3 regions of the Pontibacter brevis genome follow, and region 3 is predicted to be linked to each of the others. Evidence: riboswitches for the same ligand, from Rfam matches in the RefSeq annotation. Region 3 holds a riboswitch; each other region holds the start of a gene.
The links. A riboswitch is a leader RNA that binds a small molecule or an ion and turns the genes downstream of it on or off. The one in region 3 is predicted to bind cobalamin.

Region 1 (4,095 bases), on a different contig from region 3:
GGCCACTGGCCTGCAGGTAGGCTAATGTCTCGTGCAGTATGGCGGGTGACACCGTAGAAGTGGCTGCAAATTCAGGATTCAATTCTCCGGAACCGCTTAACACGATCAAGTGCTGCCCCTGAGCTTTAGCACGGCGCACTAACTCACTGAAACCCGGTATGCTGCTTGGGCGCCCCAGAATACGGAGAATGATAATCTGAGCAGCTGCAATTTCCCTATCCAGCAACTGCGCCATATGGGCTTCGCTTTTTATAGCCAGCAGATTGACACCCATTGTTTTTGGGAAACCTTCGGGCAACAGCTTTAGGGCATTGTGAAGCGTAAGCAGATCTGTATCGGCGTGTGTGAGAAAGACAATCCCGCCATCTGGTGCAGCAACCTCACCTGATAGAGTAGCAGTTTCAGAACCTTTCCAGGTGTAGAACTGAAAAACATACTCACTCAGCTCTGCTGGTGGCACCAGAAAGCCATCAGCCGCAATCATGCTTTCGATATAGTCAAAAATGGCTTTTACCTGCCACTCGCTGTTTACAGAGTGAAACCAAACGGAATTCCCATCAAAGAGTAGAGTAACAACATTTGCAAGTGTGCAAGGGCCCAGGCAGCCGCCTTTGGTCATGTGCACCACATTCCGAAGCTTGCGTTGCAGCCATTCACTTTTGTATAAATCTACCGGTACAGGAGGATAGCCCCTGTCCACTCTGCCACAGCAGCAAGCATTGTAGCAGTATGACAGATGTCCCCGGCGTTGCACCAGGTTGATGGCTTTTCCATCGGCTCGGATTACCCGCTGACGCTTTATCTCTCTCATTTGGCTTCTATTGCCTCCCTTTTAAGATCTATAAAATTTGCATGACAGAATTAACAGTCATTATCGCTTTAGCCATCAGCTCATAAAACACGATGGAGCTTTCAATAACATACCTGATTATCAAAAAGTCTAATACCGTATCGCCATAGCCTGCTCTGCCAGTACCCAGCACCCAATAGCAATTGAGAAAACACCGGCTCCGGAAATAATATACCTGAAAAAGAACCTGCTTCGCTTCACAATGTGGGAGAAAGACAAAGAAAGGAGGTAACCATAAGCTGTCATGGTCAACAAAATTCCTGCGGACTGAAGGATGATAATCCATAAGGCAGTGTAGCTATTATCAGCAGCCATGGTAAGCGCCACCGTACAGGCACCACCTGTTCCTGCCATGCCATGCAACATACCTATTCCCAAAGAACGGCTTACTATAGATTTCTTTTTTTCGGCATTTACCGGAGGTATGACCCGAGGCACATTCGGTTTAAAAGCAAGAAGCAAAGAGCTTATGCCAATCCAAATCATCATGGGTCCTATAGCCCATTCTGCTACAGTACTGATGCTGAAGGGCAAGGCTGATTTAAGAAGCAGTGCCCCGATGCTCAGCAAAATCAGGGTAATAGAATGCCCCAATGCCCACTGGCTTGACTTCCACATCACGTTACGCAGTTTTGCTTTACTGTCTTTCTCAGAAGTAAGCACTGATACAGCAGCTACGTGGTCCGGCTCAAAGGAATGCTGCATGCCAAGCACGAAAGACTGGATTAGTATAGGAGCAACCATAGCTTAATCCTGTATATTGTCAGCAGAGATATGCACGGGCTGTATTGCAGCGTCTCCTTCTCTATAAAGTATACCATCCAGGACCTGGCCCTTTAGAATGTGGTTGGAGACAAGGTGCGCAGCTCTGCTTGCATCTATATCCTTGTACCAAATGCCATCAGGGTAAACAAACATGATGGGGCCACTTTCACATTGGTCGGTACATACAGCTTTGATAGTATGCACCTGCTCCTTTAAGTTAAGGTCTTTTATACAACTTCTCAAAGCCAGGATACTCTCCGCTCCTCCCCTTTTCGTGCACGCAGAACCGCTACACATAAAAATTATCTTCTTTACTTTGGCCAGATCCTTACCCATAGCTTTTACTATTGTTGATAAATACATTACCCCTTCCACATTCTATAGAAAGCATTCGCCTTCTGTAGACGCAGAAAAAAGATTTAATACAATAGAATAGTTAAAGGGAACACGGTTTAACTACCCCAAACCTTTTACCCGAAGGTGTTGGATATTGCATGTATAGGCAGGTCTTCTGACTTACTCTACTTTGTCGGGCCTTCCCGTCCGGAGTACAGACAGTGGCTAGAGGGATAACAAAGCACTAAAGAGATTACAGCAGCGGGAACTGTTCCGGACTCACACCGGATTCCCTATTAATTCCCTCCCGGGAAACCAATACATTGCAAAAATATAAAATAAAACCAGAGGCATACTAACTACTGACGAAATTGTAAAGCTAAAACTGCAAATTTTGGATGTGGTGCGCCTAAATTTGCACTTCAATTCTTTTGAATTTCAGATGCGATCTTCCTGTTTCCGGAATTCGGAGGTAACGAACTTACTTATCTCAGGGCTTTTGATTTCTATTCAGCGGTTATAAAGTCTTAAATTGTGGCGCTTTCGGCCACGGAACTGATTAGCTTACCCTAACAAGTAATAAGATGATTGTATTTATAACCGGAGGAGCCCGCAGCGGGAAAAGTCGTTTTGCCCAGGACATGGCTCTTAAATTAAGTACTGCGCCTGTATATCTTGCCACAGCAAAAATATGGGATCAGGATTTTCAGGAGCGAGTAAACAGGCACAGGGCAGAAAGAGGATCCGAATGGACAAATTACGAAGCATATAAAGATTTGCACCAACTTCCCCTGCAGGGACGTGTAGTAGTAATAGATTGCGTCACTTTATGGCTTACCAATTTCTTTATGGACTATGACAATAATTTAGAAAAGTCATTACATATGTTTCAACAGGAAATAAATAACCTTATCAATTTAGATGCTACTTTTATTATTATTTCCAACGAACTTGGAATGGGTTTGCATGCCGACACGGCTGTTGGCCGCAAGTTTACAGACTTACAAGGTTTGGCCAACCAGTACGTAGCCTCAGTGGCAGAAGAAGCTATCTTTATAGTTTCCGGACTACCTTTGTATCTTAAGAGACAACTTTAAATTTTACCGGCTTTACCGCCCGCTTTTATTATCTTTTATCAGCGTTACTGTGCAGACACCACAACTTATACAACTAGAGGAAATATTAGCCGCAAGGCGTGACACACGCCATTTCACAGACGAAATTGTGCCGGATGAAGTGTTAGAGAAAGCGCTACGGGCTGGCCATATGGCTCCCTCTGTCGGGCTAACAGATGCTACGCGGTTTTATGTTATCAAGGCGCAGGAAGTAAAGCAGGAGATAAAGAAGCTCTTTCAAAAGTATAACCGGAAAGCCTCTAGCCAAATCGAGGATGAAGCACAGAAAACAGCCTATGCCGCTTTGAAACTGGAAGCCATTGTGGACGCTCCCCTTGGGCTGGTGGTATGCTATGACCGCTCTGTGCTGAATTCCTTTACAATTGGTACCGTTGCCAGTAATGATACCATCAAGTTCAGCGCCGTATGTGCCGTGCAGAACATCTGGCTATCGTTAACGGAACAGGGTTATTCCATGGGATGGGTCTCTATATTGGACTACTACCAGTTTAAAAATTTACTGGGACTGCCCGAGGACATTGAACCTTTGGGATATTTCTGTGTTGGCAAACCAGCTACAGACTATGAACAGCAACCTATGCTCCAGCAGCAAGGCTGGAAACAAAAATCAGCTGCCCCATCTGTCACGGAAGTAGAAAAAGTGCGCCAACCCGTCACTCCTGCATTTGAACCGCCTCACCTTCATGTAGCGCAAAATGAATTCCTGGCCGAACAACTGCAGCACATCATTGACCATAAAACAAAGCCAACAGGAGCATTAGGAGTATTGGAAGAACTCGCCCTGCACATAGGAAAAGTATTTAACACGACTGCTCCTGAAATAACAATCCCCCACCTGGTGGTGTTCGCAGCTGATCATGGCATTGCACAACATGGGGTAAGTGCCTACCCCCAGGAAGTGACTAGCCAGATGGTGAAGAACTTTATAGAAGGGGGCGCTGCTATCAATGCTTTCTGTAAGCAACACTGCATCACACTCAACATAGTTGATGCAGGCGTAAACTATGA
Region 2 (4,095 bases), on a different contig from region 3:
TGAAACAGCACATGGCACCGCCGCACAACTGAAGCAATACCTGGTTGAACAGCATGGAATTTTAATTCGTGATGCGAGTAACTTCAGAGGATTAAAAGAGACGCACTTCAGAATAGCCACGCTTGCACCAGTCCAAAATCAATTACTTATTCAGTCCCTGACGAAATGGAACAATCACTGCTCCTGATCGTTCCACTCGCCATCGGTTACCTACTGGACCTGCTGATTGGCGATCCGGAGAAATTGCCACATCCGGTGAGGGTATTCGGCAACCTTATTTACAAAGGGGAGCAGCTATTGAATAAACCGAAGCATAGGTTCCTGAAGGGTATGCTGTTGGCGCTCGGACTTTGCCTGCTGACTTTCTTTACCTTCAAAGTTGTGGGAGATCTGTTGCTTACGCTCCACCCCTACCTCTACCTTCTGTTTGCCGGCGTTTTTGTCTTCTATGGCCTGGCCAATAGAGGTCTGATAGACGAAGGAAGAGAGGTTTTCCAGGTACTGCACACACAGGGGCTGGAGGCAGGCAGAAAACAACTTTCGCGTATTGTCGGACGCGACACCTCTCAACTAACACCACAGCAAATCAGAATTGCTGTGCTCGAAACCATGTCTGAGAACCTGAGCGATGGCGTGATTGCTCCCCTGTTCTACTACGCACTGGCTGGTGTACCGGGCATGATGACCTATAAGATGATTAATACAATGGATTCCATGTTGGGCTACCGAAACGCACGATATGAGCAGTTTGGAAAGTTTGCCGCCCGTCTGGATGATGTTGCTAATTTTATACCTGCCCGCATCACAGCCATCCTCATGGCGCTGGTAAGTATGTGCTGGCAGGCCATCGTCTTTGTCTTAAAGTACGGCAACAAACATAAAAGCCCCAATGCCGGTTATCCTGAGGCAGCCCTGGCAGGCATCTTGAACTGCCGGTTCGGAGGGCCTAATGTATACCATGGTGTGCTGGTAGATAAACCCTATATTGGCGAACGAAACAGAGCAATTGAGCACAAGGAAATTTACCGTGTGAGCAGGATAAATCACAGCACCTGCTTTGTGATGGTAGCCGGCATTATGCTGCTTTCTTTGCTCTTGCAATAAAACAAGTATTACCCGGCTTAGCAGGCATGCATAAATACGTTATTTCAGGAGGGCCCGGAGCAGGTAAAAGCACGCTCCTGCAGGCATTATACCTCAAAGGATACACCGTCTCAGAAGAGGCTTCCCGACAGCTTATCATCGAGGAAACAACAAAGGGAAGTAACTGCTTACCGTGGGTGAATCTTCCCTGCTTTGCACGCAATGTATTGGAGCGGATGATACAAAATTACGAGCACGCCCATACTGCTTCGCCTATAACATTCTTTGACAGAGGTATACCGGACATTATTGCTTATCTGAAGGTGGCACAGCAGCCTGTAGATGAAGCATATTTTCATGCTGTAAAGCAATACCGGTATAGCCCGCTTGTCTTTCTTATACCTCCATGGCAGGAAATCTACGTGAATGACAGCGAACGCTGGCAAACTTTCGAGGAGGCAGTAACTTTATTCCATGCCATCAAAGACATTTACCAATCGCTCCGTTATACCATTATAGAGTTGCCCAATGCCTCGGTAGAGGAAAGGGTGAATTTTGTTATATCCCATATTTGATTGCACCTGGGAACCTCATAACAAAGGACCTTTGACTACTGCTTTAAACTTGACTTAAATCAGGTATGGCGCAAAAAATATGAGTGGTCTCTCAAATAATTACCTACTTTTGCCCCGTATTGGTTTCCCGGAAGGGAATTAATAGGGAATCCGGTGTGAATCCGGAGCAGTTCCCGCTGCTGTAAGCTCATTATTTGCTTTGTTAACCATGGCCACTGTCTGACAAGATGGGAAGGCGACAAAGCTGAGTTAGCCAGAAGACCTGCCAATAACATGAGATTCATAGCTTTCGGGTAAAAAGCTGGTGGATATATACTAGCCATATTGTATCTCCTCCGTTCATCCCCCTATAGCTATGAATGATTTTTGTTTTTAAAATCATTCAAAAGATGTATTGCTTTAATCGGCGACTAAGTAATTCAGACAAGCTCCTCCTCTTAGCTATATTGCTCTTGATCTGCTCCCACCTTCCTGCCCTAGCACAATCCGGCCAGATTAGCGGTGTCGTCTACGATATTCATCAAAAACCACTACAGGGAGTGAGCATTTTCATTTTAGGCTTGGAAAAGGAAGCCCTATCCAACGAAAAAGGGGCGTTCTCCATGCAGACAATTGCTCCCGGAACGTACGAGGTAAGCTTTTCGCTCCTTGGCTATGAGAGAAAAAGCCTTTCGGTAAAGGTAGGACCGGGTCAAAAAAAGCAACTGTCTGTCATTCTTTCGGAGAACATACTGAACCTACAGGAATTTGAAGTTACCAGCCCGGCTTTACAGGAAACAGGGTCAAATAAAATCGATAAGCTAGACCTGAGACTGCGTCCTGTAAACTCTGCCCAGGATTTACTTAAAAATGTACCGGGGCTGTTTATTGGTCAGCACGCCGGTGGAGGCAAAGCGGAGCAACTGTTTCTCAGGGGGTTTGACATTGACCATGGTACAGACTATGCCGTCTTTGTAGATGAAATGCCTGTAAACATGGTGTCTCATGCACATGGACAGGGTTATGCAGACCTACATTTTGTAATTCCGGAGCTCATAGCGAATGCCTCTTATAACAAGGGCCCATACAACACCAGGATGGGTAACATGGCTGTCGCAGGAAATGCCTCCTTCACAACCATGACCAAGCCGGGCAGAAGCTTCCTAAAGGCAGAGTATGGCAGGTTTAACAGCAGCCGCCTGTTAACTGTAATTGATTTGCTAGGAGAGAAAAAGCTCTTCACGTCTGGTTTTGAAAGTGCTTATGTAGCGGCAGAGCACGTTTACACGGATGGGTACTTTGAGAGCCCGCAACACTATCGGAGAACCAACCTTTTCACAAAATATAGTGCTACTTTGAATAATAGGTCTTTTGTAAACTTTTCCTTATCTGGTTTTCACAGCCCCTGGTATGCGTCGGGGCAGATTCCTTTGCGGGAAGTAACAGCAGGAAAGATCTCCCGGTTCGGAGCCATTGACGACACAGAAGGAGGAGCTACCTCTCGCTATAATATGAATGCCTCTCTCACAAGAGACATAGACTCAGATAAATCTATAAAACACAACCTGTATTACACTTACAACGAATTTGACTTATACTCAAACTTTACCTTTTTCCTAAATGACTCTGTGCAGGGAGACCAGATAAGACAAAGAGAAAAGAGGCACATGACGGGGTATAAGATAGCCTTCACAAGCACCGGCTCTCTCCTCTCAAAAGCTGCATTATTAGAAGCCGGTGCCGGCATCAGAGCAGACTTTATCCACAGCGGCTTTGATGAAAGTATCAGGAGAAGGATTCTGTCTACCCGTTCGGACGCTAAAATTGAAGAAGCGAACTACTACAGTTACGTAAATGAAACTATAAAATTATCTGAGCAACTCACTGTTAATGCCGGTATCAGGACAGATATTTTTAATTACGCAGTGGAAGACAGGGCCGAATCTTCAAACAACGGTCGGAATAGAATTCTACGCATCAGTCCAAAGCTAAACTTTCAGTACGATGCTTCCCCTAACCTCCAGCTTTACGTGAGAACCGGTGTGGGCATGCACTCTAATCACGCTTTTGTAGCGGTTAGCAGAATGCCGCAGAATGCTATTCCGAAGGCAGTAGGGGTAGATGTTGGTGCTAATTTTAAAATAGGCCAAAGAGCTGTTGCCAATGCGGCATTATGGTCTTTACACTTGCAGGACGAACTGGTTTATGTTGGAGATGAGCTTGTGTATGAGAACAGCGGAGCTTCAGGAAGAATAGGAGTCGATGCTTCCTTAAGGTACAACATCGCTTCCGGCTTATGGGCCGATCTGGATGTAAATTATAGCCGGGGCAGGCTGCTTGATGAGCCGGAAGGACAAAATTATATTGCGCTGGCTCCTGTACTGACATCCACCGGAGGCCTGACCTATAAGAGTAACAATAGTTTAAATGGCACGTTGCGCTATCGCTATATGGGTAA
Region 3 (4,095 bases):
GATCACCGCCATAGATATAACCGTTATCCGGATCTACGCCCAAGCCATAAAAGCTGCGGTCTATGATAGGGGTAGTGGGAAGGCTGGTAGCGGTGATGCTCTGCTCAAAGGTGCCGCCATCGTAAGTAAAATACAACCTGTCTCCGCTGTCATTGATAGCCAGGTTTCCCGGCTGGCTCTGGTTGCTGCCGAAAGTATAGGTCTGTACGTCTTGCGTGCCTGCCGTAATCATGCTTAGTGCGCCAGCTGTTGTCTGCGAGTAATCTATAGCTGTCCAGTCCGGGGTATAGGAAACTTTACCAGCACTCAGAACCCAGATGTTGTTGTTGCGGTCTAGAGCAAGGCTTTTTGGTACATCTGAAACAGGAATCGTACTCTCTACCGCGTCAGTAGCCGTGTTGATAACAATAACAGTGTTGCTGCCGCTGTTGGCTACGTAAAGCTTGTCGCCTGCTATCAGGAGTTGCTCTGGCTGTATGCCCACCTCAATTGTGTTAGTAACAGTGTAGGTGCTCAGGTCGATAACTGATACACGGCCAGTCGAACCGCTGTAATCCACGGTTTCCGTAACGTAGCCCTTCTGGTTGTTAAGTGCTTCGAAGTAGCGGGGCAACTGCAGGCCTTCTATCACGCCAACTGACTTAAAAGTACTGGCGTTCACCACCTCAATCTTATTGCTGTTGTTCGCCACAATAAACGCCCGCTCACCCTGGATATCCATATCCTGAATGACATCACCTAGCAGCTGTCCGTTGTTTTCTTTGGCGAAAATACCGTTTTGTACTTGCTGTGAATTGGTATTATAGTAGGAGACAGAGCCATTTGACTGTGTAAAGTTGCCTTCGTTGGTCACAAATACACCATCCTCTGCATATGCTCCGCTTGGGCCATCGCTGTCGTTATCGCAACTGGTAAAGGCAAAGGTGCTGGTAAGTAAAGACGCAGCTACAATTAGACTGCGAAACATGTTGAACTTTCTCATTTGAATCATTTAGAATATATAGTTTAAGGAATAATAAAGCGTAAGCTAAAGGTGTACCCCCTGGGCGGCATGGCCCGGGAAATCATCGTCTGGTACGCTGCATTGGTTACATTATCAGCGCGAAGCGTCAGGATAAGGGTATTCTGGTGGAGCTGCAGTTTTTTACTCAGAGCCAGTTGCAGCAGCAGAAAATCGTCTAAGCTGGTTGTTTCGGAGTTGCTGGTGTAGCGCAGGCCGGTGTAATTCAGATTGCCCAGCACAGACCAGCCGCGGTGATTTGCCTCTGTAGCAAAGATGGCTTTGTGCAGCGGCACGTACATCAGCTGTTTACCCTTGTCGCCCCTGCCTTCATACACTGCTACCTGCTTGGAGGAGGTGTAGGTATAGCCGGCGGTGCTACTCAGCTTTATGTCGCCAAGGGTAGCAGTAGCGGTACTGCTGAGTTCCAGGCCTTGGGAGCGCACTTTCTGCAGGTTAGTCGGACGCCAGTTTCCGGTGTAATCCGGTGCCCACTGTATCCAGTCGTCAATCAGCATGTGGTAAAAGGTGGCCTCTGTTTCCAGCAGCAGGGAGTTACCCAGCACCAGCAAGTGACGCAGGCCACCTTCATAGTTCCAGCCCTGCTCCGGCTTCAGGTCAGGGTTTCCAGCGCCAATCCAGAAGCGGTCGTTTAGGGTGGGCACACGGTAACTGCCGGAGGCATTGCCTTTCAGTGAAAGCTGGTGCCTGTTGTTATTATAGAACTTCCAGTTAAAGCCAAGAGCAGGTGTTGGAAGCGGGTTATAGTTCTCTACAAAGGCTTGCCGGAAATTGAGTGTTAAAGCAAGCGGGGCAACTGGGTTATAGCGGAAAAGCGCGAAGACAGAGGCTCTGTTCTCGTCCTGCTGCCCGGTATAGCCAGTGTTCTCAGCCACAAAGTGCTGCAGGTTTACGCCTCCGCGGAGGCTCCAGTTCTGGCCCTGCGTAAACGTTTGTTCCGCCTGTAACTGGTATGTCTTTACATCGGCCACCGAACTAATGGAGATGTCGGTGTAGTGCAGGTAATCTTTAAAATAAGCAGCTTTTATGTCGGTCTGTCCCCAGCGGCCGTTGTGCTCCAGTGCAGCCATCAGGCGCAGGTTGCGGTCCAGTTGTTTTGCATCGTTATAAGCTGCTCCCATGGCCGGCTGCAGCTCCCGGTTGGCATACGTGTACCAGGTGTGCAGTGCTACCTTGGTTTTGGAGGACAGGTGATAGGTGAGATCCTGTGTAAGGCCACGGAGTTGCTGGGCTGCGTGCTCCTGTGTCACTTCCGGTGTTCCTGAAAGGGACAGGTCTCTGTAGGTAAAATTATTTTCTGCCACCCGCAGGTAAGCACTGGCGCCTACCAATAGCTTTGCGTTGCTGTAACGGAGGCTACCACTGCTGAAGTAGCGGCCGAAGCTCCCTGCCTCCTGTTGCAAATCAACTCCAAAGCCCTTGCCTTTATATTCAGGAGAATTCAGCAGCACCGCTCCGCCAATGGCACCGCTGCCATAGGTAGCTGCAGCAGAACCATACTGTACTGTTACTTCTCCAACGCCACTAACAGGCAAAGTAGAGAAGTCAGATTGGCCTAAGGTAGCAGGGGCAATGTTCAGGCCGTTCCAGAGCACAGCCGTCTGAGAGGCATTGGTACCCCGGAAAGCAACGGATGAAAGCCCGCTTACGCCATAGGTTTTAAAGTAAATAGGTGTGCGGGCTTGTAATGCGTCGGCCAGGGAGCTGGAGGCGTAGGTGCTGAGGTAGCTGCTGTCTACGGTGCTCACGCGGCTGCCAGCGGCATACACTTCGGCGGGCTTACCGAAGACCTCAACCGTACGCAGCTTGTGAGCCGCAGAATCCTGTTGCGCCAAAGCAGGCATAGCCAAACCCAATGAGCAGACAGCCAAAGTTAAACAAATACGGAAAGAAAATAATACCACGTACCCGGTTGCTTAAATCCCGAAGCATGCGATAAGGTAAAAGAAGCAGAAACAGCAAGCGCGCTTAGCGAAGGCCGTGCAGCTTTTTACCCGAAAGCATACGACAAATCAGTGTCGGACTGGCAGGTCTCCTGGCTCTCTTCAGTTAGCCCGCCTTCCCATGCGGCAGTTGCCGCACAGTGGCCGTTGGTATAGGCTAACTCTCTTTATGAAGATAACAGTTGCGGGAACAGCACAGGTTTTGCACCTGTTTCCCTTTTAAGGCTTTTACCACGGCAGTAGTAAGAGCCACCAATCTGACCGCAAAGATACGCGATAAATATGAATTCTGGTTAAGAATCTAAAATTGAGACGAAGGCGCTGTTCCAAAAGCCTAGGTCCCACGCCTGAACTCCCTGGCCATAGTGCCGTACCAACAAATCATAAAATAAACAACAAGCAACGAACTTGAAGCTACCGAAGGAATTTTATACCCGCCCGCATGTAGTAGAACTGGCGCAGGAGTTGGTTGGCAAGTACCTGTACACGAACATAGACGGCATCCTGGCTGGCGGGATGATTGTGGAGACAGAGGCTTATGCCGGGGAAAACGACCGTGCCTGCCACGCCCATCTCAACCGCCGGACCCAACGAACAGAAATCATGTACCACGAAGGCGGTGTGGCTTATGTATACCTGGTGTACGGCATCTACTACCTGTTCAACATCATCACTAACCAAAAAGATAAAGCCGATGCAGTGCTGGTGCGGGCTATTGAGCCGGAGGTAGGAGTGGAGGAAATGCTGCTGCGCCGTAACATGGCAGCTATAAAGCCTAACCTGACTGCCGGGCCGGGCGTGCTGAGCATGGCGATGGGAATTGACAAAAAACTTTACGGCGCCGACCTGACCGGCGACACTGTCTGGTTGGAAGATAAAGGTATTCAACCTCCTCCAGAAAGCATTTCCGCTGGCCCGCGCATTGGTATTGACTACGCGGGAGAAGATGCCAGCCTGCCCTGGCGGTTCTGGCTAAAGGAAAACAAGTGGGTGAGTAAAAAGCGGTAATTTAAATGACAGCAGGTACAGCAGCCGTGCTACCTGGCCAATAAACAGAAATGCCCATAAAAAAGCAGCCACAACATATCTGCTGTGGCTGCTTGCTATATATCTGAAACAGTTATTTACTTC

Region 1: linked by a shared signal. The riboswitch ahead of ACYVB1_RS03940 ((2Fe-2S) ferredoxin domain-containing protein) and the one ahead of ACYVB1_RS20505 (TonB-dependent receptor plug domain-containing protein) in region 3 are both predicted to bind cobalamin.
Region 2: linked by a shared signal. The riboswitch ahead of ACYVB1_RS04020 (TonB-dependent receptor) and the one ahead of ACYVB1_RS20505 (TonB-dependent receptor plug domain-containing protein) in region 3 are both predicted to bind cobalamin.

The regions. Positions count from the first base shown of each region.
Region 1 covers NZ_BAAGXV010000015.1:9,725-13,819, reverse strand. The annotation lists gene cobN (cobaltochelatase subunit CobN) at 1-811, opposite strand, end outside; gene ACYVB1_RS03945 (hypothetical protein) at 941-1,594, opposite strand; gene ACYVB1_RS03940 ((2Fe-2S) ferredoxin domain-containing protein) at 1,598-1,978, opposite strand; cobalamin riboswitch at 2,100-2,286, opposite strand; gene ACYVB1_RS03935 (bifunctional adenosylcobinamide kinase/adenosylcobinamide-phosphate guanylyltransferase) at 2,536-3,048, shown strand; gene cobT (nicotinate-nucleotide--dimethylbenzimidazole phosphoribosyltransferase) at 3,098-4,095, shown strand, end outside.
Region 2 covers NZ_BAAGXV010000015.1:32,151-36,245, reverse strand. The annotation lists gene ACYVB1_RS04035 (pyridoxal phosphate-dependent aminotransferase) at 1-187, shown strand, start outside; gene cbiB (adenosylcobinamide-phosphate synthase CbiB) at 166-1,104, shown strand; gene ACYVB1_RS04025 (AAA family ATPase) at 1,131-1,658, shown strand; cobalamin riboswitch at 1,762-1,942, shown strand; gene ACYVB1_RS04020 (TonB-dependent receptor) at 2,018-4,095, shown strand, end outside.
Region 3 covers NZ_BAAGXV010000089.1:83,330-87,424, reverse strand. The annotation lists gene ACYVB1_RS20510 (DUF5074 domain-containing protein) at 1-967, opposite strand, end outside; gene ACYVB1_RS20505 (TonB-dependent receptor plug domain-containing protein) at 1,006-2,892, opposite strand; cobalamin riboswitch at 3,030-3,236, opposite strand; gene ACYVB1_RS20500 (DNA-3-methyladenine glycosylase) at 3,373-3,972, shown strand; gene ACYVB1_RS20495 (hypothetical protein) at 4,089-4,095, opposite strand, start outside.